3 regions of the Companilactobacillus zhachilii genome follow, and region 3 is predicted to be linked to each of the others. Evidence: predicted binding sites of a transcription regulator. Region 3 holds the regulator's gene; each other region holds the start of a gene.
What was found. The regulator Rex, encoded in region 3, represses fermentation and respiration genes when NADH is low (regulators of the CRP and FNR family bind a similar motif). The targets are predictions, from matches to a motif close to TTGTGAANTANTTCACAA.
Positions count from the first base shown of each region.

Region 1: the regulator Rex is predicted to act here: its motif matches at 1,287-1,304, upstream of D1B17_RS07130 (GntP family permease).
Region 2: the regulator Rex is predicted to act here: its motif matches at 7,637-7,654, upstream of tdcB (bifunctional threonine ammonia-lyase/L-serine ammonia-lyase TdcB).

Region 1 is NZ_CP031933.2:1,568,463-1,579,075, reverse strand. It holds gene D1B17_RS07135 (CdaR family transcriptional regulator) at 26-1,075, opposite strand; gene D1B17_RS07130 (GntP family permease) at 1,340-2,623, shown strand; gene D1B17_RS07125 (glycerate kinase family protein) at 2,637-3,782, shown strand; gene D1B17_RS07120 (GNAT family N-acetyltransferase) at 3,906-4,358, opposite strand; gene D1B17_RS07115 (ATP-binding cassette domain-containing protein) at 4,880-7,141, shown strand; gene D1B17_RS07110 (hypothetical protein) at 7,189-7,518, shown strand; gene D1B17_RS07105 (hypothetical protein) at 8,141-8,470, shown strand; gene D1B17_RS12905 (hypothetical protein) at 8,559-8,684, shown strand; gene D1B17_RS07100 (AEC family transporter) at 9,008-9,973, opposite strand; gene D1B17_RS07095 (malolactic enzyme) at 10,009-10,613, opposite strand, start outside.
Region 2 is NZ_CP031933.2:352,734-363,346, forward strand. It holds gene D1B17_RS01550 (thioredoxin family protein) at 90-416, opposite strand; gene D1B17_RS01555 (metal-sensing transcriptional repressor) at 808-1,083, shown strand; gene D1B17_RS12825 (hypothetical protein) at 1,287-1,415, opposite strand; gene D1B17_RS01560 (hypothetical protein) at 1,841-2,110, shown strand; gene D1B17_RS01565 (cysteine hydrolase family protein) at 2,234-2,722, opposite strand; gene D1B17_RS01570 (LCP family protein) at 3,520-4,542, shown strand; gene D1B17_RS01575 (GntR family transcriptional regulator) at 4,888-5,613, opposite strand; gene D1B17_RS01580 (glycoside hydrolase family 1 protein) at 5,768-7,168, shown strand; gene tdcB (bifunctional threonine ammonia-lyase/L-serine ammonia-lyase TdcB) at 7,740-8,738, shown strand; gene D1B17_RS01590 (C69 family dipeptidase) at 9,068-10,504, shown strand.
Region 3 is NZ_CP031933.2:2,049,526-2,060,138, forward strand. It holds gene D1B17_RS09450 (isopeptide-forming domain-containing fimbrial protein) at 1-1,707, shown strand, start outside; gene D1B17_RS09455 (hypothetical protein) at 2,571-3,134, opposite strand; gene groL (chaperonin GroEL) at 3,608-5,239, opposite strand; gene groES (co-chaperone GroES) at 5,297-5,581, opposite strand; gene D1B17_RS09470 (CPBP family intramembrane glutamic endopeptidase) at 5,724-6,350, shown strand; gene D1B17_RS09475 (cation:dicarboxylate symporter family transporter) at 6,442-7,722, opposite strand; gene manA (mannose-6-phosphate isomerase, class I) at 8,170-9,138, opposite strand; gene D1B17_RS09485 (redox-sensing transcriptional repressor Rex) at 9,159-9,809, opposite strand; gene D1B17_RS09490 (ABC-F family ATP-binding cassette domain-containing protein) at 9,946-10,613, shown strand, end outside.

The sequences.
Region 1 (10,613 bases), 480 kb from region 3:
TCCATTCATGCCCTTGAACAAGCAATTATTTGTGTTCGTATTGATATTTTTTGAAATATAAGTAATTAACGTAGAGCTGGAGAGTGTCCGTTAAGTCATGTAAATTAAGTCCAAAATATTCAGAAATATTATTTAAGCGATAATTAGTCGTATTGCGGTGAATGTTCAAAGCCTGGGATGTATCCGTTACGTTACCGTTATGTTTGAAATACGAATCTAAGGTTTCGAGCAGTTCCAGACCGGAGTTTGTTTTTAAGAAACCCTTGAAAATGTCCAATGTGTGGTTGGAATGCAGATTGCTTTCTAAAAGATGATTCAAAAAACTTATTTGCTTGAAGTAATAAATATCGGTCAATTCTAATTCGGTACTAACCGTTATTGTATCTTGAGCTTGTTTGACAGCCTCTTTGAGATTGATTGTGCGATTGCTAATACCAATTTTTAAATGATTATCCTGACAAAATTTAAGATAGCGGAGTAAGTCTGATTTGTTTTTTGTGATAATGAGTTGTTGGTTAGTAGTTTTACTAAAGCTGAAATCAGTTGGGTTAAGTTGAAGTTTGACTAACGATTTAGCCGCGATTATAACGGCATAACGCTTGACCGATAAATCGATTTTTAGTGTTTGGGCACGAAGTCTCAACTCATCGTTATTTAAGATATTGTCAGTACTAGTCCATTGATAAAGAAAATGATTCAGACTTTCCTTGCGCTGATTTTCAAGTTTGGTGCTGTTGATTTGAGAAATCAATAATTCGGTAGAAATTTTAAGTAGGGATGCTAAAGGCGTTACTTTTTTCGGATCACCAGTAATTCCAATAACTCCGATAGTTTCACCATTGAATTCGACAGGAATATTGACACCGGGCTGACCAAATTTACCAAAAGATTCGACCATGGGTTTAGTTTTACCACTTTGAATCGTGTCAATCGCACCAATGTGAAGAGTATTTATCCGTTCTTTATTACCACTAGCAATGATGTAACCTTTTTCGTTCATCATATTAATATTGTAGGGGACACTCTCCATCATTTTATCAACGATTGATTGTGCCAGATTCGGGTCTAGTTTCATTTTATTTACTTCCTTGTGCATTATTATGCAATCTTTCATGAAAACGGTAAGCTTATGATTTGTGCATATAAATATTTTACAATATTTTTTTGGATTGAAACATTGATTTAACAGGAAATATATTTAAAATTTAAAAGAATTTCCAAAAACCTTTGTGCATTTGTACATTGATTTAGCTAAGTTATCACTGTATTATACACTCGTTAATTAATTGTTAAAAACTTAACAAGAGGAATGTTTTCGAGGAAGGGTGTATTTGGAAGAATGGTTATTGCTTGGTGGGCAGCATTATTAGGACTGCTTTTAGCGATTGGTTTAATTTTATTTCGAGTTAATCCGGTCTATGCTTTGATGTTCGGTGCAATTGTTGGTTGTTTAGTAGGTGGATTGTCACTTGCACAAACGACAGATACGATTGTAAAAGGAAGCTCTGGTGTGATGGGCACGATAGTTCGAGTAATTGCGGCTGGAGTTTTAGCTGGGGTAATGATGGAATCTGGTGCCGCTAACGTCATTGCTTCAAATATTGTCAATCGTTTTAGTGATCGATTAGCGATACTAGCTTTAGCATTATCAACTATGGTTTTGACAGGTGTTGGTATCTTTATCCCAGTCGCCGTGTTGATTGTTGCTCCAATTGCCTTAGAAGTTGGTCAAAAGATGCATTACAGTAAGCTTTCATTACTAGTGGCATTGTCTGGTGGTGGTAAAGCGGGTAACGTTATTTCACCTAATCCAAATACGATTGCGGCAGCTAAGGGCTTCAATGTTGATTTATCACAGGTAATGATTGCCGATTTTATTCCAGCAATTGTTGGTTTGATTGTGACAGTAATTTTAGCAACATTGATCAAAAATCGGGGAGAGTTTGTGGCGGACACCAAAAAGTTTGAAACTAAGACTCAAGCTGATTTGCCTAGTTTGAGAACAGCGATTGTTACGCCGTTAGTGGCTGTTGTATTATTATTGATTACTCCATTAGGCGATATTTTAGGTATTAAGTCATTGGCATCATTTAACTTAGATGCGATGTATATTTTGCCAATTGCTGGTTTGATTGGTGCGATTGCTATGGGACAGAGTAAGAAATTCTTAGTCTACATGCAAAAAGGCTTAGCCCGAATGACGGATGTTGTTTTGATTTTAATTGGTGCTGGTGCGATTGCTGGGCTAGTTTCAGTCTCTAACTTGCCCCAAAAGGTAGTTGAAATTGTTCAAGCTTCAGGTATTTCGGGAACATTCTTGGCACCGATTGCCGGTATTTTGATGGCTGCTGCCACAGCTTCGACATCGACGGGTGTTATTCTTGCTTCTAATTCCTTTAGCAAGTCAATTCTGTCCTTTGGAATTTCGGGGACAGGTGCAGCTGCCATGGTTCATACTGGTGCCACAGTTATTGATCAATTGCCACACGGTAACTACTTCCATGTCACGGCCAAAGCGGTTGATATGCACTTTAAAGAACGTATGAGTGTCGTCTTTTGGGAAATGCTGGTTGGACTTTCCATGACGATTGTTGCAACGTTAATGTATGGAAATTTGTTCTAGAGGTGGGATATAAATGAAAATTGTTTTGGCTCCAGATTCTTATAAAAATTCTTTAACAGCTAAGGAAGTTGCTCAATCCTTACGTAAGGGTTTTGAGCGAGTTTATCCTGATGCTGAATATGTTAATGTTCCCATGGCTGATGGTGGCGAGGGAACAGTTCAGTCATTAGTTGATGCGAAAAATGGGCAAATGGTTACCGAACAAGTAATTAATCCGTTAGGTAACAAAGCGGAAGCACATTATGGTCTGATTGATGATGGTCAAGTGGCAGTCATCGAAATGGCCGAAGCTAGTGGTATCCAATATATTAATCAATTTACCCAAAATCCTTATATTACAACTACTTTTGGAACGGGTGAATTAATTAAATCAGCAATTAAACATGGGGCTAAAACGGTAATCATTGGAATTGGTGGTTCAGCTACGAATGATGGTGGTGCTGGTATGGCGCAAGCCTTAGGTGCCCATTTAATTGATGATAAAGGTGAAGAATTACAATATGGCGGTGCTATGTTGCAAAAGCTTGATCATATCGATATTTCAGAAATGTTACCTGAATTAGCCGATGTAAAGGTCATTATTGCTTCAGATGTAACGAATCCCTTAACAGGCCCCGATGGTGCTAGTCAGGTCTTCGGACCCCAAAAAGGTGCTAGTCCAGAAATGGTCGAGTTTTTGGATCAAGCATTGTCACATTATGCTGATATTTTAAAACGTGATTTACATAAAGATCTTGAACAAGTCGCTGGTGCCGGTGCTGCGGGTGGATTAGGAGCTGGTTTATTAGCCTTTACCAACTCTCAAATGCGCTCAGGTGTTGACATTGTAGTTGATTATACCGATTTGAAGTCGAAAGTTAAGGATGCTGACGTTGTTGTTACAGGCGAAGGACAAATTGATTTTCAAACTAAATTTGGTAAGACCCCAATTGGAGTAGCTAAGGCCACTAAAGCTGTTAATCCTGATACAACAGTTATCGCCGTGGCTGGTTCAATTGGTAAAAAGATTTCAGAATTATATCCATTAGGCATTGATGCCATTTTCACCTGTGTTCCGGGTGTTGAAGAACTATCGACTGCCATTAAAAATACAGACCAGAACCTACAACAAGTAGCCGAGAATATCGGCCGCTTAATCAAAAATACGAAACAAAACTAAAATTTTATTGTGAAAAAGAAAAAAGAGTGTGATAAAACATACTCTTTTTTCGATTCTTAAAACAAATGGCTCCAGCAACCTAAAATCAGATTGCTGGAGCCATTTTTTAGCAAAAAAAGCTATTTAGTTTCGTATATTTAATTTCATCTTTAAAACAGGGAATGGTTTTCCTTGATCGTCAGTTTCATGTCTTTGGTAAGCAACAAAGCCAATATGTTCATAGAACCCAACTGCTTGGGGATTTTGCTCATTAACAGTTAACCTGTCAGCTTGATAGTTTTTGATGCCAAATTGAATTAATCGCTTACCTACACCTTGACCACGATATTTTTGATCAATAAAAAGCATGGCAATCTCTGAACCGTCGATACCCATGAAACCGATTGGTAGTTGTTGTTCGTTAACGGCAATAATTAAATTTGGAATTTGTGTCAGAATATCAGGCATGGAGTTTTTGAAATATTGAATGTCAGTTTCGGTTAAGAAAGAGTGGGTATTGCGTACAGCATTTTCCCAAACAACAGTTAATTGCTTGATTAGTTGTGGGGTACGTTTAGTTACAGGAATTATTTTCAAGATTTTTCTCCTTTGGTTTAGATTGGACATTTTTATATCAGATTAAAATAGGTCTTGAATCAATCAACCATTAACTTACAAAGTAATCATACTATATTCTTTTTAAAAACGCGTAGTGCCAGTTAATTTTTGTTAGGGATTTAAAATTATTTTTGAAATCAGAATATATTCTTTATCCAATGATTTTAGCCTTCAGAGACATAATAATGCATAGAATCATTCACTATTGATTCGAAATCAAAGAATGAACTAGCCGGAAAGAGGAAAAATTTTGGACGCTGTGCAGGTGGCGTTAACACTTTAGTGTTTACACCACGGGACGACTTTTGAAATTCGCGGTTTTTGCGAGGTTCAAAAGCGAGCCGAAAGGCCTCGGCTTTCGGCGGTCCCCATAGCGACCAAAATTTTTTCCTCTTGGAGGCGGCATATTTAAGAAACACCACACGTTTTTAAAAATAAGTTTGAATTAGATTTTTTATTGCTGTATGCTATTTGTCCAATATAAATAGGGGGGAAGATAGTTGAGTGAATTTATTGAAGCTATAGGTGCAAAAAATAATAATTTGCAAGACGTTTCAGTCAAAATACCCAAGCATCAAATTACAGTTTTTACAGGATTGTCTGGTTCGGGCAAATCTTCTTTGGTATTTGATACGATAGCTGCTGAGTCACAACGGTTGTTGAATGAAACTTATTCAGCTTTTGTACAACAGATGTTGCCTAAGTATGAAGCTCCGCAAGTTGAAGCAATTAACAATTTACCAGTTTCCATTGTCATCGATCAAAAGAAAATCGGTGGGAATGCGCGCTCCACGGTTGGAACGATTACAGAAATTTATACCGGCTTACGTTTGCTTTACTCTCGAATTGCCAAACCATTTGTCGGTTATTCAATGGTATATTCATTTAACAATCCAACGGGTATGTGTCCAACTTGTCAGGGCCTAGGCGTTACGAAGCAAGCAGATATTCATAAGTTACTTGATTTTGATAAGTCACTTAACGAAGGTGCGATTCAATTTCCAACCTTTCAGCCTGGTGGTTTTCGCTGGCTAAGATATACCGAAACAGGTAATTTTGATAATGACAAAAAGATTCGTGATTACTCTGAAGTAGAGTTAAAAAGATTATTGTTTGATAAAGGAAGTCAGCCGGATAATCCCACATCGAAGTGGCCCAAAACGTCTAAATATGTGGGAGTTGTCGAGCGTATTAAAACGACAATCATGGAAAAAGGTGGTTTACACTATCAAAAGGCTTTAAATGAAGTTTTCAACGAACAAACTTGTCCTGATTGCCATGGAACCAGAGTAAATGAAATGATTCGCTCAGCCAAGATCAATGGTCGATCAATTGCTGATTGTAGTGAGATGGCGATTGACGATTTAATTGAATTTTTAAAGCAGATACACGGTAATCAAGAGATTGATTTAGTTTTGAAAAATCTTCTGACGAGATTGAATAGTTTAAAAGTTGTTGGATTAGATTATTTAACGTTAAGTCGTTCAACTACTTCACTTTCTGGTGGTGAGTCTCAACGAATTAAAATGACCAAACATTTGAACAGTGCCCTGAGCGATGTTTGCTATATTTTTGATGAGCCAAGTGTGGGGTTACATCCGCAAGATTTGCTAGGAATTAATAAAATATTTACGAAGTTACGTGATCAGGGCAATACTGTATTATTGATAGATCACGACCCCGATGTTATTAAAATTGCAGATAATGTTATCGAGATGGGGCCCGGAGCAGGGAAAAAAGGTGGGCAAATTACTTTTGAAGGAACTTATCAAGCCTTGCTAAGTTCTCAGACGGTGACTGGGCAGGCCTTGTGCCAGAAACAGCATTTGAATACTAAAAAATCAGATTTTCAACAATTTTATCAATTACAGCATGCTCATAAATATAATGTTCAAGACGCTTCCATCAAAATACCTAAGAATGCTTTAACGGTGGTAACAGGTGTCGCTGGATCAGGTAAGAGTACGTTGGTTCGAGAGTTATTTACTAAAAAATATCAACAGGCAGTGACATTTGATCAGAGTGCTATTAAAGGAAGCAATCGGTCTAATATTTTAACTTATTTGGGTGTTTTTGATGATATTAGAAAACAGTTTGCTAAAGTATCACAACGACCAGCTTCACTATTTAGTTTTAATGGTCAAGGAGGGTGTCCTGAATGTCATGGAAAAGGATATATTAAATTTGATTTGGCATATATGGGAGACGTTAAACAAACTTGCGAAAAATGTCACGGCAAACGTTATAGCGATGAGGCATTGAAAGTTAAGTATCATGGGTTAAATATTTTTGAAACTTTACAACTGACAGCCAGCGATGGATTAGGTTTGTTTTCCAAACGAATTGATTTTGTTTTGCAAAATTTGTTAGATGCCAATCTAGGTTACTTGAACTTAGGACAAAGTTTAGATACCTTGTCAGGTGGTGAGCTGCAAAGGTTAAAGATTGCCAAAAGTTTAGGTGAGGCCAAACAGAGTGATTTATTGATTTTGGATGAGCCAAGTACGGGGCTACATGAGTCCGATATTAAGCAATTATTGAAGTTAATGGAGAGTCTACTGGCGGCTGGTAAAACACTGATTGTTTTGGAACATAACTTATCAATTATTTCACAGGCTCAATGGATCATTGATTTGGGACCACGTGGTGGACGTTACGGCGGACAAATACTTTTCCAAGGATATCCAGTTGATTTAATAAAGAATCAGACTTCATTTACAGCGCAACATTTACGCAGTTTTTGCTTGTCAACAAACCACTAGTTGCGTAATACTTAATAGTAGAGATGTTGTAAGAGGTGATAACACAAATGAATAATGAAATTAAATATATCATGGATGAACTTGGGGTTATCTATGGATTTTATCAAGATAAGTTTAGTTTGAAACGAATTAAAAGTTATATTTTGAGTATGCCTGAAGGTAAGAAAATTGTGAATGTTTCTGCCGGAAAGGTGCCAATGTATGATCATCAAGTTGATTTGCCAATTGCTGAATTTGATGACCACAGTGATTCTGTTGGTTTGTTGCAGGTTAACCATACGATGGTTAATAATAGATCAGCTGAAGATATTGCTGCTGATACGCAACGCGTTATTGAATTAGTCAATCGTTTGATTAAGATGATTTCTCCTAAATAAATATGCCGCCTCCAGGAAAAAAAAATGGTTCTTTCTCAAGGTTGGTTAGTTGCCGTCTCTGGGCGCAAGAAATGTTGGCGCTGTGGGGACCGACCTGAGCCAAGGTCTCAGGTCTCGATTTTGAACTTCGCAAAGTGCGCGAATTTCAAAACTCGTCCCGTGGTGTAATGGCTTTAGCCATTACACCACCTTCACTGCTGCCAACATTTGTTGCGCCCAGAGACTAATATATTTGTTATTTTTTTACATGTTGTAACTAACTAATTCGATGAATGGGTGCTATATTATTTGAAATTGAACATAATCAAAAGGCTATATATTTTTCTGGATGTGATACAAAGAAAAAGTATATAGCCTTTTTTATATTTGCTTCAATAACCAAATCTGAGGAAGGAACAAAAGAATTAGGTCGCTATGGGGACTTAATTCCTTTGTTCCTTCCGTCTAGTTTGCTCAAATAGCCAATAACCATTTACTCTTGTTTAATAAGTACGCTGTACAAAATATGACAAAGTTGTATTACGTTAGATTGAAGCGCAAGACAAAAGATAGACGAATTTATTTTTTTGTGGCTACCTTTTCGCTTTGCTTGTATAATTTGAGACAATTAGAGGTGAGTGGAATGGATGACAATGATTTTATCATGCGACAGTTAAAAGCCATTTCAGAAGGTTTTGGAATGATTTTGGGTAAAGGTAATGCTCCAAAGAGTGAAGTAATTTACCAACAACAACGGAATCAAAAGGGAAAGATATATACAGATATTGATGAACTGTTATTGCATCATAAATATGATGAGAGTATTCAATATGTGTATGGAAGAAAGTTTGAACTAGATCGTAATAGCTATTATCAACTAGGAATGTGGTTGGTTAAAAAGTTGAAGTCCATTCACGGAATCGATGTTGAAATGGTTCAGGAGTTTGAAAGAAATATGCAAAAGTATAAGTAATGTGTATTTATTGTCCCTAGAGACCACACTCACCAATTGTAATTGCCAAACATATTTATTACTCGCGGCCATAGTTGATTTTTCAACTATGGAATTGAAGTATTTTTTAAAGTCTAAAGATTCAGAACATACTCCATATCCTTTATTTCTAGTCATTGATGCCAAAATAATGCTTAAAGCTTTAATATTGATTCAAAAACAGACAATGAACTAGCCGGAAAGAGCAAGAAATTAGGACGCTGTGCAGGTGGCGTTAGCACTTTAGTGCTTACACCACGGGACGACTTTTGAAACTCGCGTACTTTGCGAGGTTCAAAATCGAGACAAAAGACCTTGGCTTTTGTCGGTCCCCATAGCTACCTAATTTTATTGCTCTTGGAGGCGGCATATTTAACTATCACTACACGTACTTATTATTTTCATATATAGACGAAAAAAATCCCCAGTCAACTGTAGAATGTTGACTGGGGATTTTTACATGTTTATTTATTTGAGAAGGATTTAATTTTGAATGTGTGAATATGCGGAATAGTTTAATTAGATAAGGTTGGCAATTTGCATAAGAATTGGCACAACGATAACGAATAGAACGGTTGATGTTGTTACCAAGTTAGTAGCATAGTCAACGTCACCATGTGATTGGTCAACTAGGATAGGCAAGACTGCCAAACCAGGAGCAGCTGATTGGATGATGAATGAATTTGATTCGATAGTTGGTAATGAACTACCCATCATTGAACCACCAATCAAGATAATACTGATCATGATAGCTGGAGCAACAACGAATCTACCTACTAAGGCAAGAATTGTATCACGGTCAAATCTGATTGATTTCAAACCGGCATCAGCTAAGATAATACCAATGTAGATAAGTGACATAGGTGTAACGATACCACCGACCATATCAAGAGTCTTATTGATCCATTCTGGTACGGGAATAGCAAGTAGTAAGAATACTAATGATACTAAGAAACCAACAAGTGGAGCAGGAAGTAATTTCTTCCAGTTGAAATCTTTTTTAGCACCTTTTTCAACAGTTGGATCATCACTTGAGATAAAGAAGATACCAATAGCCCAAGTTGAAATTGTGTTCATAACATAGTAGATAAGGAAGTAAGGTAAACTCTTAGTACCAAACAAAGCCATGTTTAAAGGTAAACCGATGAAGATTGTATTAGCATTAACGAACATGTTAATAAATGTACCACGACGACCTTTACGAATGCGGAAGATCTTTGTTAAGATCCACGCAACGATGTAACCAATTGTAAAACTGGCGAAGGTGAAAACTAAACCACCAGATAGACTTGCTAGTTTGTCTCGGTTCAAATATTTAAGAACTGAAACGAAGATTGAAGCTGGTAAAGCAATTTTCATAATGATGAAAGAAATGTTGCCCTTAAATTCATCACCTAGACGACCGGATCCTCTTAACCAGTAACCTAGAGCAATAACTAGAACGATTTCAGCAACACTTTCTAGTGAAGTAATAAATGCTTCCATGAATAAAATTCCCCTTTATTTGACAAATATGTTAATTAATATTTAGGTTCCCACTTGATGTCAGCAACAGCCTTCTTAGCATCTTTGGCATCAGTAAGTTTTTCGTCGATAGCTTGTTGAGCAACACCGACAGCAACTGTCATACTGAATTCATCTAATTTTGAAACAGGAGGTAGAACAGCAGCACCTGGTTGTGTAGGGTCAACGATACCACCTAATGAGTGAGCAGCTTTATTGATCATACCGTCTGATAGAACCTTAGCGTTAACAGCCATTGAACCAAGACCAAGACCTGGGTATACCAAAGCGTTGTTAGCTTGACCAATGTGATATGTAACACCATTGTATTCAACTGGTTCAACAGGAATACCAGTAGCGATAAGTGCCTTACCATCAGTCCACTTCAAAAGATCTTCAGCTTTAGCTTCTGCTAATTTTGTAGGATTTGATAGAGGGAAGATGATTGGACGTTCTGTGTGAGCAGCCATTTCCTTGATGATTGGTTCTGTGAAGGTACCAGGTTGTGTTGATGTACCAACTAAGATTGTTGGGTGAACTGCTTTAACAACAGCTTCCAAGTTTGTTAGTTCATCAGCATTGCTGAATTCACTACGTTGTCTTGTGAAAGGCTTTTGTTCTG
Region 2 (10,613 bases), 1.0 Mb from region 3:
ATGTAAATCAAAAAGGCCAAGCTACTCATTTTTTTGAGTAACTTGGCCTTTTCTGTTTTGAACGGTTTATTCTTAATGGATTATAGTTTTTACATAAACTTTTCTAGTGCCATACGGAACTTTTCTTCTGGTTGGTAGCCGACCATGCGTCCAACAACATTACCATCTTTCTTAATGATAAATGTTGGGATACCTTGGATACCAAAGTTATTTGGTGTGTCAGGGTTGTTGTCAACGTTCATTGATGTGAACTTAATCTTGTCGCCTAACTCGTCATTTGAAGATAACTTCTCCAAAATAGGGTTCATCATTTTACATGGAGGACACCAGTCAGCGTTAAAATCGGTGATAACTAGTCCCTTACTTGTTTCGTCATTGAATGTCTTATCTGATAATTCTGTAATATTAGCCATCATTCAAATCTCCTTCTCATTACTATGCCAATAATATACCCCCTGGGGTAAAATAAATCAACCAATTTGTTTTGCTTCTGGGGAAGGACGCATTCGGATACGATAAAATGGTCTGCTGTGGGACTGGTCTGAGTCAAAGTCTCAGTTCTCGGTTTTGAACTTCGCATAAACCACGAATTTCAAAATGCGTTCTGTGGAGTAAGAGCTAAAGCTCTAACTCCACTATCACTGCTGACCATTTTATCGTATCCGAATTAAGGTATAAGTTATACTTTAATAGGGAATATAGTTTACTCGAAAATTTACTGATGATTAAAAAAATAAAGCAATTATTTGCTACCCCGTACCCGCATGGGTATAATTATGTAAACAAATTAATTTGGGAGGTCGGAGTATGTCTCAAACACCTGAAGAGTCCGCCGCAGCTAGAAAAAAGATTACTAGTCGTTTGAAACGATCAAGAGGACAACTTGATGCTGTTTTAAGAATGATGGACGAGAATAAGCCTTGTGATGATGTTTTGATGCAGTTGTCAGCTGTTAAATCTAGTGTCGATAAGGCTATGAAATTAGTTATTGCACAAAATATTCGTCAAAATACTGATTGTAAAGATGCACAACAATTGGAAGATTTACAAAAATCATTGGATTTGATGTTAAAAACTAAATAATCACTAATACGTGCGGTGGTGGTTAAATATGCCGCCTCCAAGAACAAGAAAATTAGGTCGCTATGGGGACCGATTCGAGCCAAGGTCTCGAATCTCGACTTTGAACCTCGCAAAGTACGCGAGTTTCAAAGCTCGTCCCGTGGTGTAAGCACTAAAGTGCTAACGCCACCTTCACAGCGACCTAATTTTCTTGCCCTTTCCGGCTAGTTTATTGTTTGGTTTGGAATCAATAGTAAATAAATTTTAGGTATTATTTTGATATGAACGACTAGAACGATAGGATATGGAGTATATTCTGAATCTTTTGACTTCAAAAATGATTTCAAATCCATAGTCAAAAAATCAACTAACGCCACGAGTTCACAAATATGTTTATATTTGATAACTTCATTTATTCTGTAGGATAAACAATATATAGTGTACAAAACTCAGAATAAGATAGTAGTCGGAAGAGGCGAACAAGGTTAATTGGCTGTGAAAGTGGTGTTAGGACGACCGCTTTTTGTCGTTCTTACAGTACCGGGCGCGTTTAAGACTTGCTGAACTTGCAAGGCTTAAACCGAGCTTCGAAACCTTGGTTCGAAGCGTTCCGCATAGCCAATTAACCTTGTTCGACTCTGGAGACGGAATATATAAACCTCCAAGACTTTGAAAAAAGTTTCACTTAGTTTACCAATTGTACCCAAACTCACCGAGAAAGGTGTTATATTTGACGATAGTAAACAAGTTCAAATATATGCAAAAGGGATGATGGTGAATGTCTAGTTTACCGAGAACACTTAAATATATTAGTTGGTTTGAAGGTGAAATCATTACGATTGATTTCGGCAGATCGGTTGATTTTGATCCTAAGGCGCACGCTGAATTAGCTCAAATTGGTCGTTGGATTGCTTCTGATGATCAAACAAAGTACTACTTAGCTTATAAGGTAGGAAAGATTTATCCGGATAAGATTATTAACCGGGTTTTGGGTGATTTGAATTTGAATGGATATGAATTGATTCACAGTGCTGCTAGTTATGCATAATGAAATTATAAAAAAGAACTAGATATTTTGTCTGGATATATCATTCAGATAAAAAATATCTAGTTCTTTTTTAACGCTATGACTAGGTTTGAGAAGGGAGCAAGTTTCAATTGCAATTTTTCATTACTGAAATGTAACGAAACGTTGATTCCAAATATTTTCAAAAAATGAAATTGTATTTTCGGCAATCATGTAATCGTTGTCGAAGGTGGTTGTCATATCATGTTCCATAAATATTTTATAGCCAAGACCGTGGGCCATCACAATGGTGGCGTTACAACAGTATTCAGTTTGAGCACCACAGAGTTCGATTGAACGGACGCTATTTTGCATTAAAACTTTATTTAAATTAGTTTGATAGAAGGCATTGGGATGGAATTTCTCCACCACGATGTCTTCTTTTTGCTTATCCAACTTACCAGATAATTGCCAGAGGTCACTGCCACGGACAACATCTTGATCATTGTGTTGTATGAAGATAATTGGTTTATTAGATTGGCGATATTGTGAGATTCGATCGTTAATATTATGAACGAGTCCATTGAAGTTATAGCTATACTGCAAGGCTTTTTGCATATCGACGATGATTAAAGCATCAGCTAATTCTGGCATAATAACACTTCCCCTAAAAGATTTTCTAGACTGAGCGTACCATGATGATTTAATTTTTGAAAGCGACATAACTAAAAAATGTCTCATATATCATTTTAATTCGCGTGGTGCTAATTATTTATATTATGGATATATGCCGTCTCCAGATTCGGACAGTGGTTACTGGCAGTGCGGAACGGCCCGAGCCACGGTCTCGGATCTCGGTTTAAGCCTTGCAAGTTCGGCAAGTCTTAAACGCGTCCGGTGCTGTAAGAACGACAAAAGCGGTCGTCCTAACAGCACTTTCACTGCCAGTAACCACTGTCCGAATCTTCCGACTAGTTCTTTATTAACCCAAGAATATCTTGATACCTCAAATACTTTTCATGGTTTTTATTACCGCTTTAATAGAATTATGGAATAACCATGCTCTTAAAATACTTATCCGTATTAGAATATATTCCATATCCCATAATTCTAGTCATAATACTTAAAATTATTTCAAATTAAAGGATGAACTAGCCGGAAAGAGCAAGGAATTTTGGTCGCTGTGCAGGTGGCGTTAGCGCTTCAGCGCTTACACCACGGGACGACTTTTGAGACTTACGATTCTCAGTAAGGCTCAAAATCGAGCTTGGAGACCTTGGCTCCGAGCGGTCCCCATAGCGACCAAAATTCCTTGCTCTTGGAGGCGGCAGAACAAGTATCAAGCGTAATTGATTATATCCCGGGTTAATGGAAAGTTAACTGATGCTAACATTTGCAGATGAATAATAGTTTGCCTTATAATTGCTGAATAAAATATAAGGAAAAAAATAATGAAAAAATTAAAAATATTTTCTGTTATTATTGGTTTGATTTTAGTGGTTGTTTTAGCTATTGGTGGTTTGTTTGTTTATCGAACTCAGCAATCATTGAATTCTTTAAATACTAATAAGAATAGTGTTTCAAAAAAGATTGATCAGAGTAAGCCTTTTTCCATTTTATTATTAGGGGCTGATACTGGGACTGATGGTCGTGTGGACCGTGGAAACTCGGATACGATGATGCTTTTGACGCTCAATCCAGCCAAGAAGAAGACGGTGGCTTATTCGATCCCACGTGATGCTTTAGCTGAAATGATTGGTGACAGTCCCAAAAATGTTCAAAAAATCAATGCAGCTTATAATATTGGCCTATCAAAGATGGCTAAAAGTACTGTTGGTAATTTGCTAGGAGTACCTGTTGATTATCATGTGGCTATTAATATGGAAGCTTTGGAGAAAACCGTTGATTTTGTTGATGGCGTGACAATAAAAAGTCCAATGAATGTTTCATTTGATGGGGTAACTATCCCTAAGGGGACCCACCATTTGAATGGTAAAGAGGCTTTGACATATGCTCGGATGCGTTATCAAGATCCTCGAGGCGATTATGGACGTCAAGTTCGTCAGCAACAAATTCTTCGAGCAGTCGTTAAAAAGCTTGAACAACCAAAATATATCGTGAAAGTGCCTGATTTAATTAAGAAATTGGGTAACGATATTAATACTGATTTAACGACCTCTGAAATTGATCAACTAATTTTGAAGTATCACAGCAGTGCTAGCAAAATGGAATTCAATCAAATCCAAGGGAAAACAGCTTGGATAAATGAGAGCTCGTATCAAATTTTGCCAACAGATACGATGCAAAATGCTTCAAATAAATTACGTGATAATCTGGGCTTAGAACAACAAACTTTAGATAATACCGAAACACGTTTGAATGCCAAAAATAAAACATTTTTTGCTAATGAAGATGATATTAATTACAATACTTTCGATTTAGATACAGTTCATTACACAGAAAATACATATTAAAATAGAAGATTAAAGGCTAGATATTTTTTTAGGATTTATGCAAAAAAATATCTAGCCTTTTTGATTATATTCAATTTCATGTGATGTTCTGGTTTATTCAAAACAACGAATAAACCAGCCGGAAAGAGACAGAAAATTAGGTTGCAGTGAAGGTGGCGTTAGAGCTTCAACGCTTACACCACGGGACGAGTTTTGAAATTTGTGTACCTTGCAAAGTTCAAAATCGAGATTGGAGACTGCTCTTTGGCTCCAATCGGTCCCCACAGCAATCTAATTTTCTGTCTCTTGGAGGCGGCCTATTATTATTTCCGCAGCATATTTATCTTTCGACTTTTGGCTAGTTGATTACAATGTAATATCAGCCGTTAAGCGACTTGTCTGGTAAGGAAAACGTGATTCAGAAATTTCAAATGGCTGACCATCATCAAGATAGCTTAATTGGTTAATAACCAGTACGGGTTCACCAATTTTTTTAGCAATGCCGGTTTCAACGTCAGTTTCGTCGGCTTTATCGGCACGAACGATTCGGTGGGTTCCTTCAATACTTAGTCCTTCTTGTTGTAGGTGACCGTAGATTGATTTTTCCAAAATTTCTTCAGTTAAGGTTGTGATTGCTGTGGGCATAATTGTATGTTCATAAGCAAATATTTTTCCATTAACGTAACGAACACGGCGGATGACGTAGACGGGCTCAGTTGGCTGAATAATTAGTTTATTAGCTTCTTCAGTAGTAGGAATGCGTGCTGATAATTCTAAAACTTTACTAGTAACTTTTTTACCTTGATTGGTCATGGTAGCCCCGAAAGGTTTGTCGATTGGTGAAACTTTTCCAAAATTATCGCTGTGTTGGTTAGGGACATAGTCTTTACGAACATAGGTGCCAGAGCCACGTTTTGAATAGACCATACCTTCAACCATCAATAATTGGAGTGCTTTGTGGACAGTAATTCGTGTTGTATTGAACTTTTTAGCAATTTGATTTTGATCGGGCATCAGTTCACCCGGTTCATATTTGCCGTTTTGAATTTGAACTCTTAAGGTGTTCGCAACTTCCTTATATTTGTATGCCATAAATATCCCCTAGACCATTTCAATACTAGTTTAGCATTAATGAGTAATAATTTCCGTCTCTTTTAAAAGTATATACTTATTATTAATGAGTCATTTACATTATATAGTTTTGTGGTATGCTGAAAGCGTATTCAAAAGAGAGGACGGATAAATCATGACGAATAAATTGCCAGAGGATTTCTTTTGGGGAAGCTCTACTTCTAGTATGCAAACTGAGGGTGCTTGGAATATAGATGGTAAAGGAAAATCTGTTTATGACATTAAAGAAGCAACCGAAAATACTTCTGATTGGCATGATGCGATTGACGAATATCACCGTTATGAAGAGGATATCAATTTGATGGCTAACCAAGGAATGAACTTTTATCGGTTCCAAATTTCTTGGAGTCGGGTTGATCCGGATGGCGATGGCAACTTTAATGAAGCGGGAATTGAGTTTTATGATAAGTTGATCAATGCATTATTGAAACGTAATATTACGCCAATGATTTGTCTGTATCATTTTGACATGCCGTTAAAATTAGCTGAAAAGTACAATGGCTTTTTGTCACGACCAGTGGTGAGTGCTTTTGTCAGATATGGTACGGAAATGGTCAAACGTTTTGGTGATCGAGTTAAATATTGGATTACCTTTAATGAACAAAATTTATATCACACGAGTGAAGTTTTCAAAATATCTGGTTATATGAAAGGTGACCAAACGATTGATGAAATGTATCAAATTAGTCACCATGTCATGTTGGCCCATGCAGGAGTTGCTAATTATATTCATCAAAAAACTGACTGTTTAATTGGTGGAATGTTGGCTTATAGCGAAGTTTATCCTGCTACACCAAATCCTAGGGATGTGTTATATGCCCGCCAAATCAATGAATTTTTAAATCGTAACTTATTAGATGCTTTCGTTTATGGTCGCTACTCACATGAAGTAATGACCTATATTAAAAATCACAAAATTGAGATGGACTACCAATTAAATGACGATGAGGCTTTGATTCAAGTTACATCAGACTTTTTAGCATTTAGTTATTATCGTAGTGAAACAATTAGTGCCGATGAAGTGCCAGATGGAACAGTCCCTAATCTATATTTGGATTATGGTGCTAAAGAAAATCCATTTTTACAAACGTCAGAGTTTGGTTGGCAAATTGATCCATTAGGTTTCCGAGATATTTTGACCAAAGTTTATAATGATTATTGTGTGCCAATGTTTCCAATCGAAAATGGTCTTGGCGTGCGTGAGAAGTATGACGGTTCGGAAATCCAAGATGATTATCGAATTAATTATATGCGCGACCACATCCAAGCAATGAAGGATGCCATTTTAGAAGATGGTGTTGAAGTATTAGGATACTTAGGTTGGGGATTGATTGACATTCCTAGTTCTAGCGGTAATATGGATAAACGCTATGGAACAGTTTATGTTGACCGAACTAATCATGATTTGAAAAAGATGGAGAGAATTCCTAAAAAGAGCTATTGGTGGTTGAAACAAGTTATTGAAAGTAATGGCGCTGATTTAGACAATTTGACTCCAGCTGCGGTTGATAGTTAAATATGCCGCCTCCAAGAGCAAGAAATTTTGGTCGCTATGGGGACCGGTTGGAGCCAAGGTCTCCAACCTCGATTTTGAACCTCGCAAGAACCGCGAGTTTCAAAAGTCGTCCCGTGGTGTAAGCGCTGAAGCGCTAACGCCACCTGCACAGCGACCAAAATTTCTTGCTCTTTCCGGCTATTTTTTTTAATCAACTAACATCACACGCTTTTTTAATACGATGTGACTGATTAAATAAGGGATGCATTATTTTAAATTGAATATAGTTAAACAGGCTAGATATTTTTCGGAACTTACTTAGGAAAAATATCTAGCCTTTTTATGGTCGATTCTATGACCTGGTAAGGGGTAGAAATTCAGGAATTGGATTGCTCCTTTTTTATTGAAAACAAACTAAATAATTTCATGAAAATTTATCATATCAGATTCTGAAGACATCTGTTCACCCTTGATAGACGGCTAAAAATAATGTGAGAATAATCACAAAAATGGTTGTTTCAGTTAAATGTAAGCGTTAACATGAAAATGCAATGAGTTTTGGAGGTGGGTAAAAATGATGTCTATTGAAGATATGAAACTGGAACAACGATTTGATAATCCGGTTACTCTGCACGATATTAAAAAAGCGGCAAAATTGATTCATCAAGTTGGGCGAGTGACGCCTTTGATTCAATCAATGTTTTTAAGTCGAGATGTAACTGGTGGTGAGGTGTATTTGAAGCTTGAGAATATGCAACTGACCGGTTCATTTAAATTTCGCGGTGCTTTTAATAAGATTAATCATTTAAGTGCGGCCGAAAAAGCTCGTGGCGTTATTACTGCTTCTGCGGGTAATCATGCTCAAGGGGTGGCTTTGACGTCTAAATTGTTAGGAATTAAAGCCATCGTTGTCATGCCAAAGGGTGCTCCTTTAGCAAAACAGCAAGCTACTTCTGGCTATGGAGCTGAAGTTATTTTACATGGTGATACCTTTGATGAGGCACATCAATTTATGGAGGAGGAAGCCACTAAGAGCGGTTATACCATTGTTGATCCATATGATGATGTTGATGTCATCGCTGGTCAGGGTTCAATAGGATTGGAAATTTTGAACCAGCTGGCAGATGTAGATACAGTGATTGTTCCCGTTGGTGGCGGTGGCTTAATCTCAGGTATTGCAACAGCCATCAAAACTGTTAACCCCGCAATTCATTTAATTGGCGTGCAATCAGAAAAGGTTCACGGAATGACAGCATCCTATCAAGCTAATGAAATTACAACCTTTGGGGCAGGAAAAACTTTGGCTGATGGGACGGCAGTAGCGACGCCTGGAAAAATCACTTTTCCCATTACGAAACACTTGGTGGACGAAATGATTTTGGTCAATGAAGATGAAATTGCCACGGCAATGAAAGATTTATTGCAGCGAGCTAAAGTCGTTGCAGAAGGTGCAGGAGCACTACCCACAGCAGCATTAGAAGCACATAAAATTGATTCTTGTTGGCTTGAAAATAAGAAAATTGTGGCGTTAGTTTCTGGCGGTAATGTTGATCTTGAACAAGTTGCAACAAATATTGATCAGTTTGTGTGAAATGTGTCGCCTCCAAGAGCAAGAAAATTTGGTCGCTATGGGGATCGCTTGGAGCCAAGGTCTCCCAGCTCGATTTTGGGCCTTACTGAGAACCGTAAGTCTCAAAAGTCGTCCCGTGGTGTAAGCGCTGAAGCGCCAACACCACCTGCACAGCGACCAAAACCTCTTGCTCTTTCCAGTTAGCTTATTTAAATCAATAGTTAACAATTTTTATTCATTAGTGGCTGAAGTAGCGGGTGAGAGAGAATTAATCATAATAAGGGTGTTTTAAAAATTTGAGAACGCGTATCATAAATGATATAAAGATTTTTTTAATTGGGGGATAAAAAATGACAGAACTCGATCGATTTGAAGCATCAGCTTGTACATCAATTATGGTAGGAAAAAAAGCTTCCATGGACGGAGCAACGTATATTTCTAGAAACGAAGACCGTATGTTGGCTATTGAACCTAAACGTGTCATCGTTCAACCAGCTGTTTCTGGACGCCATGAAACTTATGTCTCACCTTATAACAAAATGACTGCACCTTATCCAGAAAGTGGTTACCGCTATACTGCAACGCCAAGCACTAACCAAAAGACTGCTGGTCCTAATGAGGAAGATGGGTTTAATGAGAAAAACGTTGGAATGAGTGCAACTGAAAGTGTCTATGCTAATGAAAAAGTTTTAGCATTTGATCCATATGTTAAAAATGGTCTAGCTGAAGATTCTTTGGCAACCTTAGTTTTGCCATATATTGATTCAGCACGTGACGGTGTGAAGTATTTAGGTGATTTAGTTGCTAAATATGGTTCCGCTGAAGGTAATGGATTGCAATTCAACGATAAAAACGAAGTTTGGTATATGGAAGTTGTTACCGGACATCAGTGGGTTGCCGTTCGAATCCCTGATGACTGTTACGCTGTGGCTGCCAATCAAGTGGCTATTCAGGATATCGATTTTAATGACCCAGAAAATTATATGTGGGCTGATGGAATTCAAGAATTTGTTAGTGAAAATGATTTGAACCCTGATTTTGACCGTTGGGACTTTAGACACATTTTTGGAACAGATACAGAGCAAGATCACCATTACAATACGCCAAGAGTTTGGTTTGCCCAACGTTATTTGAACCCATCAATTGAACAAGACCCAGAATCACCAGAAATACCTTTTATCAGAAAAGCTGAGAAGAAGATTGCAGTAGAAGATATCCAATATATTTTGAAGTCCCACTATAATGAAACAAAATATGACCCAATGGGAAGTGGCTCCGACCATGATAAACGAACATATCGTGCCATTTCATTATCAAGAACCGCTAACTCACACATTTTACAAATGAGAGATTCAGATAAGAATGGAGCTGCTGGAGTAGAATGGACTGGATTTGGAATCCCAAGCTTCTGCCCCCACGTACCATTTTTCACCAATGCCAATGATATTGACGAATCCTACAGCTATACACCAGATAAATTAGATATGAAGAGCGCCTATTGGATGTACGAAACCTTAGCAATGGTCGTAGAATCACATTACAAAGAATTCGTAGAGCCAAACCTCGATTATCAAAAAGAGTTGTCATCATGGGCCAGAAGAAAGATTGCTGAAGTAGACAAGAAAGCAGTCACAATGAGAGGCGATGCATTGACAGATTACTTAACAGAACAAAATAAAGAAATCATCAAACATTATAACGACGCAACAAAAGCCCATATTGCAGATTTGATTACAAAAGGAACCGAATTGTCGAAGTTAACATTTAAGATGGATCCAAATCTGTAGAGAGCGCAGATGGGGCGCCCAGCTCCCGAGCATTTGCATGACTTCACGAATTATCCGCGTACTTTGCGGATGATTTGGGAAGTTAGGCAAAGCGGAAGGAGTTGCCCCA
Region 3 (10,613 bases):
AATAGTGGTACTGACGTTGATAATGTTCCAATGAAAGCCATAGGTGGTGGAAAGGGACTATACATTGAAAGTGGTAGTAAAGACTTTGCAAGTCCAGCTTCAAAACTATACATTACTAATGAAATTGCTGACGGCTTCAAAGACTTTATGGGACGTGTCCTCACCCCTTCTGATTGGTCAGTTAAAGGGAAACAAGGATACGGAAGCAGTTCCGATATTGTCAGTCCAAAGTTAACTTGGGGAGACTCTGATAAAATTGGTAATCAGGGTGATACAGCCGATGCAGCTGGAACTGACCTTCTACAAATGCCAAATTACAAAGTTGTTGACAAAAATGATAAGCAAGATACAGCTTATATACTTAGATGGCCTGAATCTACCGTCCCAGCTGGGGGCGTGGCTCACTTTGGTTCTAATATTGGAGCCATGCTATCTGGCTTAGCTGTCCCTCTTCTTTCACAAAGCTATAAGAATATCACTAACACAAACGGAACAAACAATGTTGGTGATAACTTACAATTTACCTTCACTCTAAAGAATACCGGGTATAATTCAAGCTGGATTATTGATAAAATCCTAGATAGTTTTCCTAAAGGATTAAAAATCACATCTTCCGTAATCAATAACAGTAATAATACAATTGACGGAGCACCAAGTAGTTCTGCTGTCAAAGACGGAACTTCAGATGTACTTACGGTCGATGCCACAATTACTAATGAAGCACCTTTAAACAATGATGGTAACTTAGTCAATACCGTTACTTATACTGGACATACCTCAGGAAAAAGCGACACGCAATCCATTTCATCAAGCATTAAAATTCCTGTCAAAATACCAAACTTTAATTATAGTTTCCAAAATTACGTCAAAAATGAAACAACCAATGCAGATGGCGATTATGCAAGTAAAGTAACTGCTCATAAAGATGACGTTATTGATTACAAAGTCGATTTCAACAGTACTGGTTCAGACTCTCTAAAGGATTCTTATTTTTATGATGTCATTCCCGACGGTTTGGAAATAGTTCCTAATAGCTTTGCCTTGAATGGTACATCTATAACAAATAGTGAATCTGGCAATAAACTAGGCTTTATGACTGGATCACTTAACAACAATACGGACAATATCATCACATTCAAAGCTAAGGTCACTAGTCCAACAGCACTCACCGCTTCTAATACAGCCCAACTGACACATATAACTACTAGTCAGAAAGAAAATGTATCAACCATAAATGCCGAAGAACCGGCTATCGTCGATATTCAAGCTGTGGCTGCTGCTACCGCTTTTAAAGAAGTCCCATCTAACATTGATTTCGGTTCTATCAATAGTGTTAATTTAGAAAAGCTATTGCTTAACAAGAGTACAACTGGTAAATTACTCGTTTCACATGGTAGCGCAACACCGTTTGATGTAGATGTTAGTTATGATAATAATGGTAGCAATTCGATTGAAAGTAATGGCAAGAAATTGATTCAGGATGATGGCGATTCCTTGTTATTCAATCAAGCTGATACCAATACTTGGGCATCTCTTTCATCTGCAGAAACACCGATTAAAACTGACGGTTTTAACGGCTCCTATGATAATCTTGATTTAACTAAGTACGTTGGTTCTGAAAAGTGGAAGTTACGTGTTCCCGCTGCAACTGAAGCTGGAGAATATAACGGTCAAATAACCTGGGCCATTGCGGATACACCTCAGTAAATAAATATTAAAAAAAATGGAACCGATAATCTGATTATTGGTTCCATTTTTAATGTCATTAATTTCAAATAAAAAAGTGTTAGAAAATGAAACATTATTTTATTGGTAGTATTAATCTTTTCTCCAAAGGCGTGACTATAATAAACCATCAATGCCAGTACAGTTGAACAACAATAAATAAATATTCGATAAAGTATTTGTGAATTGTTGAGCAAATATTTTATCGATGGTAGACTGTAACTGGGTATTCTTTTACACATACACGATTCTAATTAAAACAGTTATCACAAAACTCTGGAGGTTAGCTATGAAGACTTACAATAAGAATAAAATGAATCCTATTTTTTCTTTCTCATTTGCTATTCCCTTAATAAGCTTGAACACTATGGCAATACATATGAACCGTGAACCATTAAATATTAATGAACAGATGAAAAATGACATTAAAATTATTAACTCAGAATTCTATCAAGCACAAGTGGTTCTAGACATATGAAAAAAGGAACTATATATTTATTAACTTTTTTTATTACATTTTTAAGTACATTCATTTGGTTTACAATAAAGAACAATCCAGTAACGTCAAGACTCTTAAATAGCTTGGGGATTTCATTATTAGCAGTTTTTTTATTCGGAATAATTAATTTCTATAACAAAAGAAAATAACCGTTACAAGAAATCGGAAAGGATTTCTCTATGACGGTTATTTTTGTTCATAATGTTTACCTTGACATTTTTTATATAACAAATCTTACCCAAATAAATGAAGTCAGATATCATGAAAATATAAAAATTAACTAATAACTAACTTTAAAACCGTTTGCATCACAAGAGCTACTATTCAAAATTACCAGTTATAAAACCTAATTTTCTTGTTTAACAATCTCTGCTGGAATATCAGCTTCCGAACAAATCACAGCAATCACATACTCAATTGTTTCTGAATCATCCCAATCGGCTGATAAGTCCAACTCAACTTCCCGACCATCGTTTAATTTCAATTCCAAATAATATGGTGTTGGCAAGTGAAACATAATCTTCTTAGGGGCACTAAACGAGCCTCCTAAGATGTTTGCGGGTGCGTTCATGTCTTTACCCACCACAACTGTTAAACTCTTAATATCGGCAAATTTGAAGGCAAATTGGCTTTCACTGAAAGGCAGCATAACTGACTGAAGTCTGGTACTTAAATTTTGATAATTATAACTTCTAATTCCTTCATCGTTAACTTCCCAATAGCCATAAAAGTCGGTCATTGAACGTGCATAAAGCAATGCCACAATAACCAGACCTGTAATCCCTAAAATAATCGCTAACAAAATAACTTTGGTAAATATATATACTAATATGCCAACAACCAATCCGGCCACTAGACTCACTGTCATGGGCACATAATTGATCTTACGACCGAATTCAATCTTATCCATATTGACTCTCTCTTCTATTTTCTTATTCGACAATAATTCATTTTATACTTTTCAAGGACTGATAGGAAATTTTAGTTCTGATTTCAGATGACAAATTACAACGACTACGCGTGGTGCTAGTTAAATATGTCACCTCCAAGAGCAAGAAATTAGGTCGCTATGGGGATCGATAAAAGCCAAGGACTTTTGTCTCGATTTTGAACCTCGCACAAATCGCGAGTTTCAAAAGCCGTCCCGTGGTGTAAGCACTAAAGAGCTAACGCCACCTGCACAGCGACCTAATTTCTTGCTCTTTCCGGCTAGTTCATTGTTTATTTTTGAATTAATATTAAATAACTTTAAGTATCATTTTGACATCAATAATTAGAATTATCGGATTAAGTACAGTTAGAATAACTAAGACAAAAAAAAGCGTTGATAGAAATTAATCTACCAACGCTTTGAATTTATCGTAATTTAGATTGATGCAAAAATTACATCATACCGCCCATACCACCGGCAGCTGGGTTAGCAGCTGGTGCAGCAGGAGCATTCTTATCAGGTTTGTCAGCAACAACAGCTTCGGTTGTCAACAATAGTGAAGCAACACTGGCTGCGTTTTGCAATGCTGAACGTGTAACCTTAGTTGGGTCGATGATTCCGGCGTCAACCATGTTTTCCCACTTGTCAGTTGCAGCATTGTAACCAACTTCGTTCTTTTCGTTCTTGATATGTTCAACGATAACTGAACCTTCCATACCAGCATTTTCAGCAATTTGACGGAGTGGTTCTTCAAGAGCACGAGCGACGATGTTGATACCTGTTTGGATATCACCTTCAGCTTTAAGTGCAGTAACTTTGCCTAAAACATTCATCAAGGCTGTACCACCACCAGCAACGTAACCTTCTTCAACAGCGGCACGTGTGGCATTTAGAGCATCTTCAATTCTATACTTGCGTTCCTTCAATTCAGTTTCAGTAGCAGCACCAACTTTAACAACAGCAACACCACCAGCTAATTTAGCTAGACGTTCTTGTAACTTGTCTTTGTCAAAGTCTGAAGTTGTTTCACTGATTTGTTTCTTGATCAAATCAACACGTTCTTGGATGGCAGCTTTGTCACCAGAACCTTCAACAATTGTTGTGTTGTCCTTTGTAACGGTAACTTTACCAGCTTGACCTAATTGATCCATAGTTGTGTCTTTTAGTTCAAGACCAAGGTCTGAAGTAATAACTGTACCACCAGTCAATGTAGCAATATCTTCAAGTTGAGCCTTACGACGGTCACCAAAGCCTGGAGCCTTAACAGCAACAACGTTGAATGTACCACGAATTTTGTTCAAAACAAGTGTTGGTAGTGCTTCACCTTCGATATCATCAGCAATAATCAATAGTGACTTACCTTGTTGAACAATCTTTTGTAGTAATGGCAAGATATCTTGAATGTTTGAAATCTTCTTGTCAGTAATCAAGATGTAAGGATTGTCGAGGTCAGCTTCCATCTTATCGTTATCTGTAACCATGTATTGTGAAATGTATCCACGATCAAATTGCATACCTTCAACAACATCTAGTGTTGTATCGATACCCTTTGATTCTTCAATTGTGATAACACCATCGTTACCAACTTTTTCCATGGCATCAGCAATTAATTTACCAGTTTCTTCACTAGCTGATGAAACTGAAGCTACTTGAGCAATATCATTCTTACCTGAAACCTTGTGTGAAATCTTGTGAAGTTCATCAACAGCAGCATCTGTAGCCTTTTCGATACCAGTTCTGATACCAACAGGGTTAGCACCGGCTGTAACGTTCTTCATACCCTCTTTAACGATTGCTTGTGTCAAAACGGTAGCTGTAGTAGTACCATCACCAGCAATGTCATTTGTCTTTGAAGCTACTTCAGAAACAAGCTTTGCACCCATGTTTTCGAAGTGGTCTTCTAATTCGATACTTTTAGCGATTGTAACACCATCATTTGTGATCTCTGGTGAACCATAACTCTTTTCAAGAACAACGTTTCTACCCTTAGGTCCGATTGTTGTCTTAACTGTATCAGCTAGTTTATTAACACCATCTAACATCTTTGAACGTGCATCTTCTGAAAATTTAATTTCTTTAGCCATTAATTTTCACACTCCATAATTTAAAATAAATTTTTCTTGTTTAAGTTTTAATTTTAATTAGTCAACGATTGCCATGACATCTTTTTCATGAAGGATTAAATATTCATTGTCTTCGTACTTAACTGTTGAGCCTGCATATTTATCAAAAAGAATCTTGTCACCCTTTTTAATACTCATAGGTAATTTAGTACCATTATCAGCAACTAGACCGTCACCTACGGCAACAACTTCGGCTGTTTGGGGCTTTTCCTTAGCGTTGTTTGCTAAAACAATGCCACCAACTGTCTTTTCTTCTTCTTTATCGACTGTTACAATGACTCTATCTCCAAGTGGTTTTAACAATTTAAATACCTCCAGTAATATTAATTCAATGTTTTTGTAAGTCTTTTAGCACTCAACTATCTCTTGTGCTAATCACAAGTTTTATATTAACATTATATTGTGAAGTTGCAAGTATTTACCTTTAAAAAATATGGGGGAAATTATGTCTTATCGAACAAATCAGTTTTTCACATTATTGGCCTATATCCTGTTATTATCATTAGGTTCCATCCTAACGATGTTCTCTATCACAGGCTCAGCCTACTTTATAACCGTTACGATTGCTGCATTGATTGTAACCGGTCTAATGATTTATTTAGTCAAACAGAGTGGTCCATTGGAATTTGAAAAAAGCTCAGACTTAAATCATGATTTGCAATGGATTATTTTAGGAACAGTTGGGGCACTAGTCGTTCAATTTGGAATCGGCTTTGCAGATAAATTACTTTTCCACGCTAGTACCGATTCTCAAAACACACTCAGTTTGTTACTAATGGTCAAAGAATATCCATACTATTTCATCTACGTGATGATTGCGGCTCCAATCATGGAAGAAATTATTTTTAGACGTGTCTTTTTTGCCAATTTGATTAAGCCAACTAACATTTATATTGCTGCAATTATTTCAGCACTCTTGTTTGCTTTTATGCATCAAGATACCAGATTTTTAGTTTACGTATTTATGGGCCTTTGGTTCTCATTCGTTTACTACAAGTCAGAAAATATTTACGTCAGCGCCGGCAGTCACATTCTGATGAATGCCATTGTATTGACGTTAGGAATCATATAGTAATTTCCATATGCATAAAAAATAGCCTACCATTTTTCGGTAGGCTATTTCTGTGTGTTTAAATCGTTTTTGACTACATGGAGTGTCTTTACTAATCCCCACGTGTATATGACGCAACATACTTTTCCCGTTTATCTTCATCAAATTCCTTTTCACTCTTAGCTATAATAACTGTAGCAAGTGAATTTCCGACAACGTTAACAGCAGTACGTCCCATATCTACGAGACGGTCGATACCAGCAATGAAGGTCAAACCTTGCATTGGAACACCGATTGTCGATACTGTGGCTAGGAGTACAACAAACGATGCTCCGGGCACTCCGGCCATCCCCTTAGATGTTAACATCAATACCACTACAAGGGTAATTTGTTGCCCAATGGTTAAGTGAATATTGTAAGCTTGAGCGAGGAATAATGCAGCCAATGATTGATAAATGGCTGAACCATCAAGATTAAATGTATAGCCAGTTGGAATTACGAAAGAAACGATTCCTTTTGATGATCCATAATCTTGCATTTTTTCCATCATTTTTGGCAAAGCAGCTTCTGAACTAGCTGTTGTAAAAGCTAATGTCACTTCATTTTCAATAATTCTAAACAACTCATAAAATCTAACATGAAATAAATGTCCCACGGCTGCCATAACGACAAATACGAAAAATGCCATTGTCGCATAAGCAATCAAAATAAATAGTCCTAACGGTTTCAATGAATTGAAGCCCATTTCACCGACAGTGACACCAATCAAAGCACAGACACCAATTGGAGCTAAACGCATAACCCAATTAGTAACCTTAAACATCACATTAGCTACGGCATTTAAAACTTCAGTAATAATTTTGCCTTGCTTGCCGATTGAAGCCGTTCCTAGTCCAAAGAGAACTGAGAAGAAGATAATTGGCAACATATCACCCTTACCTAGTGATTCAAAGATGTTAGTTGGGATGATACTCATCAAGATTGACCAAATACCCGAATGTTTTGCAGTTTTAGCAGTTGCAGTATATTGACTAATATCCGAACCTTTTAGGCTATGGATATCAATATAGGTACCGGGGTGGGTAACATTAGCCACCACAATCCCAATAATAATCGCTAAAGTAGTCATAATTTCAAAATAAATTAAAGTTTTTAACCCGATTCGACCAAGTTTCTTAATATCTCCCATATTGGCGATACCAACAGTCAAACAAGAGATAACGATTGGTAGAACAATCATTTGAATCATTGAAATAAACATGGTTCCAATGTTCTGCATTACTTGTATAGCAACCTTATTTTGGTAAAATACTTGTCCCAAAATAATTCCTAGGATCAGGCCAATAATAATTTGCCAACCTAGACTAACTCGAAAAAAACGTTGTCTTTGCAATTTTAAGTCCCCTTTTGAATTAACATGTCTTTAATTATAGAAGATTTTTTAAGAAATAGGGGAATGATAGCGATTTCAAATTAAAATATTTTTCATTTTCTTAATTAGTCCGAACAAAATCAGAATGTAACGTCATTATTGTTCTATTTTTACTTAATTTTGAGATAAAAAAAGTCGGAATATACGGATTTATTTTTCCGGTATTTCGACTTTTCTTAATGTTTTTTGGGTTTTTGATTAGAAATTACTATTTTTTGATTGTAATTGTATATGTTTATCTGCAACTGTAATCAAAAAAGAGGTTAAATATGCAGCGGCTCTGAAACGGGCTACAACAGGGCAACTCCTTCCGCTTTTCATAACTATGCAAATCACACGCAAAACCAGCGTGTAATTCACATAGTTACGAAAATGCTCGGGAGCTGACCGCCCTGTTTCCGCCCTCTTTTATTCTTCTCCAGACTCTGAAGCTATAATATCCAAGTCACCTGACAACTTCCAAGCATCAACTGTTGCTGGAACTATCAAATGGATACCTTTCTTCAAATCATAATCTTTACCATCAACGGTAATCTTACCTTCTCCACTTAACACAGAGATTAATGTATACTTACCAATTTGGTGGTGTAATTCAACTGGTTCTTTGATTTCCCAGTGATAAACTGAGAAAAATGGTGATACTGGTGGTTGAACGAAGGTTGTAAATTTATTTTGTCCAACTTGTTTTGATTCGATATTTAATTTTGGATCTTTATGAGGAACGGTAATTGTGTCTTCTGATTGTTTAATGTGAAGATCACGTTTCTTGCCTGTTGTCTTGTCGACACGATCATAGTCATACAAGCGATATGTTGTATCTGAACTTTGTTGGGTTTCCAAGGCCATGATACCCTTATTCAAAGCATGCACAGTTCCACTTGGTACGTAATAGAAATCGCCTGTCTTAACAGGAACTTTTCTCAATAAGTGGTCCCAATCGCCTGATTCGATCATTTGATCAAGTTCAGCTTTATTCTTAGCATTGTGACCGTAAATCAAGTATGAACCTGGTTCAGCATCAATGATATACCAGCATTCAGTCTTACCTAATTCATGCTCATGTTCAGCAGCATAGGCATTATCTGGGTGCACTTGAACAGAAAGACTTGCTTCAGCATCCAAAATTTTTGTCAACAATGGGAAGACTTTGCCTTTAGGATTGCCAAATAGTTCACTATGATTTTTCCAAAGGTCATCAACGTATTGACCAGCAAATTCGCCGTTTTCAACTTCTGATCTGCCATGTGGGTGTCCAGAAATAGCCCAGCATTCACCGATAGTGCCATCAGGAATGTTATAACCAAATTTAGTTTCTAATTTTCTGCCGCCCCAGATTTTTTCATGGAAGACAGGTTTCAAAAATAATGGTTCACTCATAAAAAAATTCCCCCAAAAGTTTAGTTTGTCTCTTCGTTCATTGACTTATCACGATCCAAGAAGAAAATCAGTGTCTGCAATTCATTAGCTAAGTCAACATAATGAACACGGATACTGTTTGGAACATTGATGATAACTGGTGTAAAGTTCAAGATTCCTCGAACCCCTGCATCAGCTAACAAGTCAGCCGTCGTTTGTGCAGCGTTTGATGAAACTGTCAAAATACAGACATCGATCTGTTGCAAGTTAAGTTGTTCCTTCAATTCACTAATATCGTAAACTGGAACTCCACTCTTAACTGTACCGACAATTTCCTTATTTATATCAAAAGCTGCCGCAATTCGAACATTATTCGTCCGAGAAAAGTTATAATTTAGTAAGGCGTTACCTAAATTACCAACTCCAACTAAGGCTACATTGGTTCGTTTATCTTGATTCAACAGCTTCTTAAAGAAGACCACTAAATCGTTTACATCGTAGCCATAACCACGTTTCCCAAGTGCACCTAGATATGAGAAGTCACGTCTAATTGTAGCACTATCAATCTTGACCCCTTCTGATAATTCACCAGAGGAGATTTTTTTTGTACCTTCATCCTTGAGAAATTGGAAGTAACGATAATAAATTGGTAAACGCTTTATTGTTGCGTTTGGAACTGTTGTTTTTGTCATAATTTACCACCATATGTGTGTCATTTCACTAACATTCATAGTAAATAAAAATCACTAAAAACGCAATACGTTAAACCTATAAAGGCATAAATTATTAATTAATGATAAAATTGTGAATACATAAAGGAGTTATATTTTGATTTTATTACAAGCACAAAACATTACGAAAAATTTCGGAACAAAGAAACTTTTTTCCAATGTCAGTTTTGAGATTCAAGACAACAGCCGCATCGGTTTAGTCGGTCGAAACGGTGTCGGAAAATCAACTTTGTTGAAGATTATCTCTGATCAAGAGAGTTACAACAGTGGCAATATTGCCCTAAAAAAAGATACTAATATTGGTTATTTAGCCCAGGATTCTGGACTCGATAGTGACAATCAAATCTTTTTGGAAATGGAAAAAGTTTTTGATTATCTTAAAGAACAAGAAAAGAAAATGCACGCTCTAGAAGAGAAACTTGCCAATCCAAATGTCGACGATTACGATGCCATTCTGAAACAATATGACCAACTACAAAATACTTTCCGTCAAGAAAATGGTTACGGTTATCAATCAGAAATCCGCAGCGTTCTAAAGGGATTCGGCTTTGATGAAGATGTTTGGAAAAACCAAATTTCTACTCTTTCTGGTGGTGAAAGATCTCGTTTAGCTATGGCAAAGATGCTTTTGGAACATCACGATATCTTACTTTTGGATGAACCGACTAACCATTTGGACATCAATACCGTCGAATGGTTAGAAAGTTATCTGAAAGGTTATCGTGGTGCATTAGTTATCGTTTCCCATGACCAATACTTCCTTGA